DNA from 3 places in the Lysinibacillus sp. JNUCC-52 genome. Region 3 is predicted to be linked to each of the others. Evidence: riboswitches for the same ligand, from Rfam matches in the RefSeq annotation. Region 3 holds a riboswitch; each other region holds the start of a gene.
The links. A riboswitch is a leader RNA that binds a small molecule or an ion and turns the genes downstream of it on or off. The one in region 3 is predicted to bind lysine.
Positions count from the first base shown of each region.

Region 1: another riboswitch for lysine. It lies ahead of JNUCC52_RS01795 (transporter substrate-binding domain-containing protein); the one in region 3 lies ahead of JNUCC52_RS19900 (aspartate kinase).
Region 2: another riboswitch for lysine. It lies ahead of JNUCC52_RS16565 (cysteine hydrolase family protein); the one in region 3 lies ahead of JNUCC52_RS19900 (aspartate kinase).

Region 1 covers NZ_CP065546.1:316,198-319,486, reverse strand. The annotation lists gene JNUCC52_RS01800 (amino acid ABC transporter permease) at 1-628, opposite strand, end outside; gene JNUCC52_RS01795 (transporter substrate-binding domain-containing protein) at 907-1,758, opposite strand; lysine riboswitch at 1,878-2,063, opposite strand; gene odhB (2-oxoglutarate dehydrogenase complex dihydrolipoyllysine-residue succinyltransferase) at 2,411-3,289, opposite strand, start outside.
Region 2 covers NZ_CP065546.1:3,356,179-3,359,467, forward strand. The annotation lists gene JNUCC52_RS16560 (MFS transporter) at 1-975, shown strand, start outside; lysine riboswitch at 1,271-1,455, shown strand; gene JNUCC52_RS16565 (cysteine hydrolase family protein) at 1,609-2,325, shown strand; gene JNUCC52_RS16570 (APC family permease) at 2,339-3,289, shown strand, end outside.
Region 3 covers NZ_CP065546.1:4,028,415-4,031,703, reverse strand. The annotation lists gene JNUCC52_RS19905 (YslB family protein) at 1-73, shown strand, start outside; gene JNUCC52_RS19900 (aspartate kinase) at 342-1,568, opposite strand; lysine riboswitch at 1,671-1,849, opposite strand; gene uvrC (excinuclease ABC subunit UvrC) at 1,978-3,289, opposite strand, start outside.

The DNA of each region.
Region 1 (3,289 bases), 970 kb from region 3:
AGTAAAGCACACATGCGACAAAGAAAGATTCGAAATAACGGAAGTTATTACCCGAAATCGATTTTGTTTGGAAGAATAATTCTGTTACACTAATTACACTTAAAACAGCAGTATCTTTAATATTCATAATTAATTGGTTACCTGTTGCAGGTAAAATGTTACGTGCAACTTGCGGTAATACAACATGCATCATAATTTGCACATGCCCCATGCCAATCGCAGAAGCAGCCTCGTATTGTCCTTTATCGATTGAGACAATCCCACCACGTACGATTTCAGCCATATACGCACCCGTATTCAATGAAACGACTAAAATACCAGCAGTAATAAAGTGCATATCGATGCCAAAGGCAATATCTAGTCCGTAATATACGACCATTGCTTGTACAATCATTGGTGTACCACGGAAAAATTCAACATAGCATGTCAGTATAAAATTAATACATTTTAATAAAATATGTTTTATACTTTTTTTACGAACTGGAATGGTATGCATAATCCCAATAAAAAATCCGATGAATGCACCAATAATTGTACTGATTGTTGAAATGAGTAACGTATAATACGCTCCTCGTAAAAACATTTGCCAGTTGTTTTCTATAATAGAAATAATCCATTCTAAACTCATGATGTTCCTCCTAACAACGTGTTGTTGCTTGATATCAATTATGCCTTAGCGAAATCATCTTTTCATTTGAATGAATAAGCTTTATTCAAATTATGTGACACACTTCTTAGACATGCATTATTCAGTTTGACTTTCTCTCTGAATCAACAAATTTATAATAGAGACTGTCCCAAAGTCACTTAAACTTTTGAAGTAAAACACTGCTTGAATATGAAAAAATAGCATACGAGAAGACAGCTCAGTATACTATTTTTTCGATTAGGACAGCTCCAGTGATATTACTGTGCTGCTGGTTGTTGCAAAATAGCTTCTTCCATAATTTTTTGGCGATCATCTTCTGAAATACCTTTTAAAATTTCATTGATTTTCTCTAGACTCGCGTCACCTTTACGTAAACCTACTGCAATAGAAGTATTAGAAATATCTGTATCAAATCCTTCTTCAAATGATACAAATGTAAATTTATCATTAGCTGCTGCTGCTGAAATACCTTCTGGACGTTCAGCTACATAGCCATCAATTTTGCCAGCTTCTAAAGCTACACGCATTGCAGAGAAGTTTTCCATCGCTGTTTGCTTTTCTACACCTTTAATTTGATCGATAACATTATAGTTCGATGTATTTAGCTGAGATGTAACTTTTGCACCTGAGAAATCTTGAATTGATTTGGCATTTTCATACTTGCTACCTTTTTTAATAACCATTACGAAATCAGAAGTATAGTAGTTTTCAGTGAAATCAATTGTTTGTTTACGTTCTTCTGTTGGAGACATCCCTGCTACAATTGCATCAATTTTTTTGGATTGAAGCGCAGGTACTAAACCATCCCATTCCATTTTTACAACGACTAGTTTTTTGCCTAAACCGTCAGCGATTTTTTTCGCCATTTGTACATCATAGCCGCCTGCATACTCTGCATTATCAGCAATTTTTACTGCGCCGTTAGAATCATCTTGCTGTGTCCAGTTAAATGGTGGATAACCTGCTTCCATCCCAATGCGGAATTCTCCACCGCTTTCATCCTTTGCACCATCTCCTGTTGCTTTTTCATCCTTGTCACTAGTACCACAAGCCGCTAACAGGATTGCTGTCATTGCTGTTAACATAAATAACAACCATTTTCTTTTCATCTAAAACTCCCCTTTTCTGTAAAAAAAATAAAGCAACTGTACAAAAAAAGACCTAAGTTCTGAACTTAGGTCTTACCTTTTATTAACAGTTGCCCAAATCCTCACTATAATTTCCATGTTTCCGAGATAGCACAACCTAGTAAACTGGAATTATATTTACTAGGACAGTCCTGCACTTATTCACTGCAGACCCAGCATAAAAGTACGAGCTCCTTTTATACTTCGGCGATATTTCCTTCTCCATTACGTCTTCGCTTGCTTTAACTCAGCAATGGACTAATAAATACCGCGCCTCTACCTCACGAAAAACAAAAGTGAGGTTTGTTTATTTAATTGTTATATAGATATTACTATAAAGCTAGCATATTCGTCAAGATAGTTTTATCATTTTTCTGACTAATGACAAAATTAGCCTATAATCCTTCTTAAATCCATAAATTAAGTAGAATATCATTAAAAACGTTTGGCATTATTTCACAAATTTTTATTATTAAAAACAATAATTATAAACCATAAGAATCTATTTTTAAGTTCAACAAAGGCCCTTTAGACCATGAAGTATTTTTTCGAAAGTACATCTTAAATTAAACGGACTACAAAAAACCCTACAAAACAGTTCATTTTGTAGGGTTTTGGCATGTCATTTATTGAATTAAGAATTTAATAATAAATCTTCTGGATTTTCAAGTAACTCTTTAACAGTTTTAAGGAAGCCTACAGAATCTTTACCATCGATAATACGGTGGTCATAAGATAATGCTAAGTACATCATTGGGCGAATTTCTACTTCACCATTTACTTCTACTGGACGTTTTTTAATTGAGTGCATTCCTAAAATAGCCGCTTGTGTACCGTTCATAATAGGTGTTGACATTAATGAACCGAATACACCGCCATTTGTAATAGTGAATGAACCACCTTGAAGATCAGCTAAACCTAATTTTTTATCGCGTGCTTTTTTAGCTAGGTCTGCAATTGAATCCTCAATTTCAGCGAAGTTTTTACGGTCTGCATCACGAACAACTGGTACTACTAAACCTTCTTCAGTTGATACAGCTACACCAATATCAAAGAAGTTATTTAAGTGAATTTCATCGCCAACGATTTGAGCATTCACATAAGGGTATTTTTTAAGTGCTGCAACAACAGCTTTTGTGAAGAATGACATGAAACCAAGTTTAGAGCCTGTAGACTCAAAGAATTGATCTTTTTTACGAGAACGTAATGCCATAACATTAGTCATATCAACTTCATTGAATGTTGTAAGCATAGCAGTCGATTGCTTAACTTCTAATAGACGTTTAGCGATTGTTTGACGACGACGGCTCATTTTTTCAACTGTTACACGTGAATTATCTACAGCTACTGCTGCTTGTGGCGCTGCAGCTGGTTTAGCTTGAGGTGCTGCTACAGGTGCTGTACCATGAGCTGCAACATCTTGTACACGTACACGACCTTGTGGATCAACTGGAGATACAGCTGCAAGATCGATTCCTTTTTCACGAGCAAGTTTACGTGCTGCAGGAGATGC
Region 2 (3,289 bases), 670 kb from region 3:
ATCTTGTTTGCAATTGGTACAGCGTTAACAGGATTAGCGACTAGCATTGAACAAGTGTATCTATTTAGATTTATTGCAGGAATAGGTGCTGGGGGAGAATACGGTATTGGTATGGCGCTTGTTGCAGAAGCTTGGCCGAAAAATAAACAAGGGCGTGCATCTTCCTATGTCAGTGTAGGTGCGCAGTATGGCGTTATTTTAGCAGCATTACTAAGTGCAATCATTCTTCCTACTTTAGGATGGAGAGCATTATTCTTTGTTGGAGTAGTACCTGTTATTTTTGCCTTTATCGTAAGAAAAAATTTAGACGAATCTCCTGAGTGGCTTGCCGCTCAGAAAAATAAAAAGGCTAGTAAGAAAGCTGAAAAGGGTAAGTTGGTACAATTGTTTGAAACGCCACGAACAGCGATTACAACAATTTCACTAATTATAATGGCAACAGTTCAAATTGCTGGTTACAACGGATTAATGATTTGGTTACCATCAATGCTGCAACAGTCGCAAGGCTTATCTGTTTCAAGCTCTGCGATATGGACAATTAGTACAGCTGTAGGCATGATTGTTGGTATGTTAACCTTTGGACTATTTTTAGACCGATTTGGCGCAAAGCGTGCCTTTGGCGTCTTCCTTATTGCCTCAGCATGCGCTGTATTCTTATACTCTTATGCTACTGGTAGTGTGGGTGTTCTAATCGGTGGCGCAATTGTTGGATTCTTCTCAAATGGCATGTTCGCTGGATATGGAGCGTTGATTGGTAGTCTATATCCCGTTCAAATTCGAAGTACGGCAACAAACACAATCTTTAACTTTGGTCGAGCGATAGGCGGTTTTTCACCTATCCTTGTCGGCTATATTTTACAAAGTTATGATATGAAAGTTGCGATGCTTTACTTAGCAGGCTTATATTGTATGTCCTTTATTGTTATGTTAATGCTCAAAAAAGAGAATATAGCGAATGTAAGCGAAACTATATAACATTGATTTAACCATCAATTAAAATGCCCTTGCGTTTTAATTGGTGGTTTTTTATAAAATAGGAGTTGCTTTGAAGCTTTATCCATCCAGCTGAAATAGCAGGCACTCGGAAGAATAAATTGTTCGATTATTGTTATATTTATTTCAATTAATTATTGTATGAAAGCGTTTTATTTGTCATTTTTTTATAATAAGGCGCAGTAAATCTTATGAAACATAGTAAATTTATCGTTGACATAGAAAAAATGCAATAATATAATTATTTCAAACAATTAAATAAACCTCACTTTTCCGATAGTGAGGTAGAGGCGCGACAGTTAACAGTACCTAATGGAGTCCGAGAAGACGAAGAGATTAGGTAGAAGGAAATGTCGCCGAAGTGTATGGTGAGTTCTCGCCATCATATGCTGGGTCTGTAGCGAATAGCTGCAGGACTGTCTTCATAAACATAGCTGTTTATGAAGTTGTGCTATCTCTGTTTAGACAAACAGTGGGAATTTTAAATGGTCGATTCATTTTTAGTTTCTAAATGAGTAGATCATTTTTGTATTAGACAGATTCTTTTGCACAAAGAATCTGTCTTTTTATTTATCTATAACATATCGGAAATAGAGGGAATTTGGAGGAATTATTATGGAAAATACATCAACATTATATTATGAATTTTTACCGACTGACGGTCAAAAAATAAACGTGAACCCAGATAAAACAGCATTACTAATCGTAGATATGCAACATCAGTTTATTAGCCGAGATGGATTAGATGCACAAGTTGCAAGAGAAAAGGGCATGTTTGAACAATGGGAATACTTCTTTAATCGTATCGACACTTTAACAATTCCGAACAATAAAAAACTTTTAGAGTTTTTCCGTACAAATAAATTAGAAGTAACATTTGGTCGTATTGCTTGCCATCATAAAGATGGACGAGATCGTTCTCCAGTACAACGACGTCCAGGTTGGAACAATATTTTATTGCCTATCGGTGACCCAGGAGCGGAGATGGTGGAGGAGCTAAAGCCACTTGATGATGAAATTGTAGTCAATAAAACGACAGATAGCGTATTAAGTGGAACGAATTATGAATTTTTACTGCGCAATATGGGCATTGAAACAGTAGTTTGTACAGGCGTTGTAACTGACCAATGTGTTGCTTCAACCGTTCGCAGCTTAGCTGACGCAGGCTTTGAAGTTATTTTAGTTGAAGATGCATGTGCAGCAGCAACGCAACAGCTTCATGATGCAGAAATTATGATTATGAATCAAATTTATTGCCAAGTGATGAGCACTGATGAAGTAATTGATTTAGTAACGGAAGAACTAGCAAAAAGCAACCCAGTGAATGTGTGAGAGGAAATAGACTATGAGTCAAACAGCCAATAATCATACACCACAGTTAAAGCGTGTTTTAACATTAAAAGATTTAGTCATATATGGTATTGCTTTTATGACACCGATTGCGCCAGCTTATATTTATGGCTTTGCAGCAGAGTCTACAGGCGGCATGTTGCCATTAGCCTACTTGATTGCGATGGTTGCCATGATGTTTTCTGCCTATAGTTACGGTCGAATGGCTGCTGTTTTTCCAAATGGAGGGTCCACTTATACATATACGCAACGTGCAATTAATCCGCATTTAGGTTTTTTTGCAGGGTGGGCAATGTTTATGGACTATGTTTTAGTGCCCCTCATTGTATTTATGGTAGGTGCTTCATATGCGAATGCCTTAATACCATCTGTTCCGTATTGGGTATGGGTCTTATTAATTGCAGGTATTATTACGACTGTAAATATTCTAGGGATTGGTATCGCTGCAAAAACAAATCAAATCCTCGTTATATTTATGGGAATTGTAGTCGTTATTTTCGTGATTTTTTGTGTAAAGACAATTGTTGGTGGGGAAAGTAGTACGTCGCTCTTTTCTGTTGTACCATTCTTCAACGATGAAAAATTCGTTATGTCTGCCATTATTTCTGGTGCAGCAATGGCCTGCTTTTCATTTTTAGGGTTTGATTCGATTACAACGCTTTCAGAAGAGGCAGTTAATCCAAAAGATGATATTTGGAAGGCAGCTATTTTAGCTTGTTTAATTGGAGGACTTATTTTTATTGGACAAGCTTATGTAGCACAGCTCGTATGGCCTGATGTGACAAACTTTAGCTCAGCTGATACGGCTCTATTTGATATAGCGGAAAAAGCAGGTGGTGCCGTTCTTGCAACGCTTTATACTGTTGCAATTATTGTATCGACAATAACAGCTGGTTTAACAGGTCAAGCAAGTGCATCTCGTTTAATGTTCAGTATGGGGCGTGAT
Region 3 (3,289 bases):
GCAACAGCAAGTCATGTTTACAGTTAAATGGGATGTTAAAGAGCGTATTATGAATACAATACCAAATAGATAAGCTTGTAAGTATTGCGATTTTGTTAGAAAAGCAATCCTTTTTCAGCGTCGACAAAAGGCAACATGCCTTTTGTCTTTTTTTATTATAGGTATCCATCGGCATATTCCTGGTTGCGTTGATAAGCGGAGGCGGGCGACTCCTGATGAGAACGTACAAAACGTAAGACGCGGGCATTTCGCGTTAGCCAAGGTGACGGCTTACGTTTGTGCCCGCGGAAAGCGCCCGCCCGTAGCGGAAATCAACCTATGTAGTTATCTATAGAAAGCTACTATTCGTGAATCTCTTCTGCTAAATTAAACTCATCATGTAATGCGTTTGCAGCGCGAATCATTTCGTCCTGTGGGACAACAACAGAAACTTTAATCTCAGAAGTACTGACCATTTTTACTGCAATTTCTTCTCGACGTAAGCGATCAAACATTCGTGCTGCAACACCTGGATTTGACGCCATGCCTGATCCAATAATCGAAACTTTCGCTAGTCCAATTTCAAAATCTGCAAAGCTAAAACCAAGTGATAATTTACTATCCTCTAGTACACGTAAAGCATCAGCAAACTCTTCTTTTAAAATGGTAAATGATACAGATGGTCTCACACCTTCAATAATAGCTTGCACAATAATATCAACATTAATGCGATTCTCTGCTAGGATAGCAAACATATCTGCTAACGATGCAGTTGAGTATGTATCATAACCGATAGTTAAGCGAATGATATCAGACTCATAAGCAACACCACGTACGATTAAATTTTTCTCCATTTCAACTTCCTCCTTCAATAAAGTACCTGCTATATCTTCTACACTTGAACGAATAATGACAGGCATTTGAAACTTTTTAGCAAGCTCCACTGCCCGTGGATGTAAAATATGTGAACCTAAATGGGACAGTTCAAGCATTTCATCATATGAAATCTCCTTTAGCTTTCTTGCTTTTTTTATAAACCGAGGATCTGCTGTATAAACACCATCTACATTTGTATAAATGTCCACACGTTCCGCTTCTAATGCAGCTGCAATGGCTACTGCCGTTGTTTCGGCTCCACCTTTACCAAGCGTTGTAATATTATTTGCACTAGAAATGCCCTGCTCTCCCGCAACAACGACAATTTGTCCTTGTATCAAATGTTCTTTCATACGGCACACATCGATATGGTCGATACGTGCATGAAAGTGTTTCCCATCTGTTTGCACACCAGCCTGCCAGCCAGTCAAAGATACTGCATCATAGCCCGCCTCCTGTAAAGCAATTGCAAAAAGGGCACTTGCGAGTTGTGAACTCGTCGAAAGTAGTACATCCATTTCACGTTTAGAAGCATCGTCTGATATATCACGTACCATCTTTGCTAAGTCTTTTGCTGTGCGTCCCATCGCAGCTGTCACTACTACAACATCATAGCCAAGCTCTTTTTTGGCTATCGCTATTTTAGCGACCTCTTGAATTTGCTCGGTTGAAGCGATTGCTGGTCCGCCAAACTTTAATACAATACTCGCCATTATTATCATTCTCCTTTTATCGATTCGTCTCTAGAACAGCAAAAAGGCAGCCTTCACATAACGTGAAAGCTGCCTGCAACATGTACAATAAAAAGCTTGCGCATGTGTGATAGCTCTCCGAAACGTCAAGATTCGACAGTCTTACATCTATTAAATGCAAAACCAGCAAAGTATCGGAAACAACGATACTTCACTTCGGCAAGCTCCCCTTTCACACACCATCATTGGATTTGTCCATCCTTCAATGTGCTACTATTGAATCTTGCACCTCTATCATCACTTAAAATAGTGAAATTATTCATTTTTACCTTTATGAAAATATATGCTCTGCCCACATATTCTTCATCTAAAGTGTAATAGAACATATCAGTTTTTCACTGCTTTGTTCTATCACAACCTTAGCACATGTCTAATCCTTTGACAACGTCTGTTGCTGAAAATAATTGTAAATACTGTTCGCTAAGTTCGCAGGTATTCCCGCTTCTTGAAGTGCAAGCTCACTTGCTTCACGAATCTTTTTAACTGAACCAAAGTGCTTCAATAATTGTTGCTTGCGTTTTGGCCCAACACCTTCAATGCCATCGAGAACAGATTGAATAGCATTTTTCTCATGCTGTTGGCGTAAAAATGTAATCGCAAAACGGTGTACCTCGTCCTGAATACGCTGAAGTAAATAAAACCCGTCACTTGTCCGCTTTAATGCAATGACCTCAGGTGGATCACCAAATAAAAGCTGGGATGTATTATGTTTTTCATCTTTTGCTAAGCCAGCAATTGGGATAACAAGTCCAAGCTCGTCCTCTAACACTTCTCGCGCGACTTCCATCTGTCCTTTACCACCATCTATTAGAACTAAATCAGGCAATGGCAAGCCTTCTTTTAATACTCTTGTGTAACGGCGACGTATCACTTCTTGCATTGCTCCATAATCATCATGTTTTGCGGCAGTGCGTGTTTTATATTTACGATATTCCTTCTTAGCAGGCTTACCATCAATAAATACAACCATTGCTGATACCGCATCAGCACCATGCATATGACTATTATCAAAAGCTTCAATGCGGAGAGGTGCTGAAATTCCCATCGCTTCCCCGAGTGCCTCGCAAGCACCTATTGTACGCTCTTCCTGTCGCTCAATTAGCTGGAATTTCGCCGCCACTGCAATTTCAGCATTTTTCATAGCTAAATCTACTAATTCTTTTTTTTGCCCTCGCTTCGGTGTTAGCACTTTAACCGCTAATAATTCCGTTAAAATTGCTGTATCTATCGACGGAGGAATAAAAATTTCCTTAGGCTTTATATGCTCAGGCTTTTCATAAAAGCGTCCGACAAATGTTAAAAATTCTTCTTCAACATCCTGATAAATCGGGAAAATCGAAACATCTCGTTCAATCAACTTACCTTGACGAACGAAAAATACTTGCACACACATCCAACCCTTTTCAACTGCATAACCGAATACATCGCGGTTCGTTGTATCACTGGACACAATTTTTTGCTTTTGCATAACCGTTTCTATATGTGCAATTTGATCGCGGAACTCCTTCGCTCGCTCAAACTCTAGTTGCTCCGCGGCAGCTAACATTTTCTGTTCAAGCTCTTTTTTTACTGACTCCACACCACCATTTAAAAACTTCGTCATATCTTCAATCATATCGTGATATACTTGAGCATCAATTTCTTTTACACACGGTGCTAAGCATTGTCCCATATGGTAATAC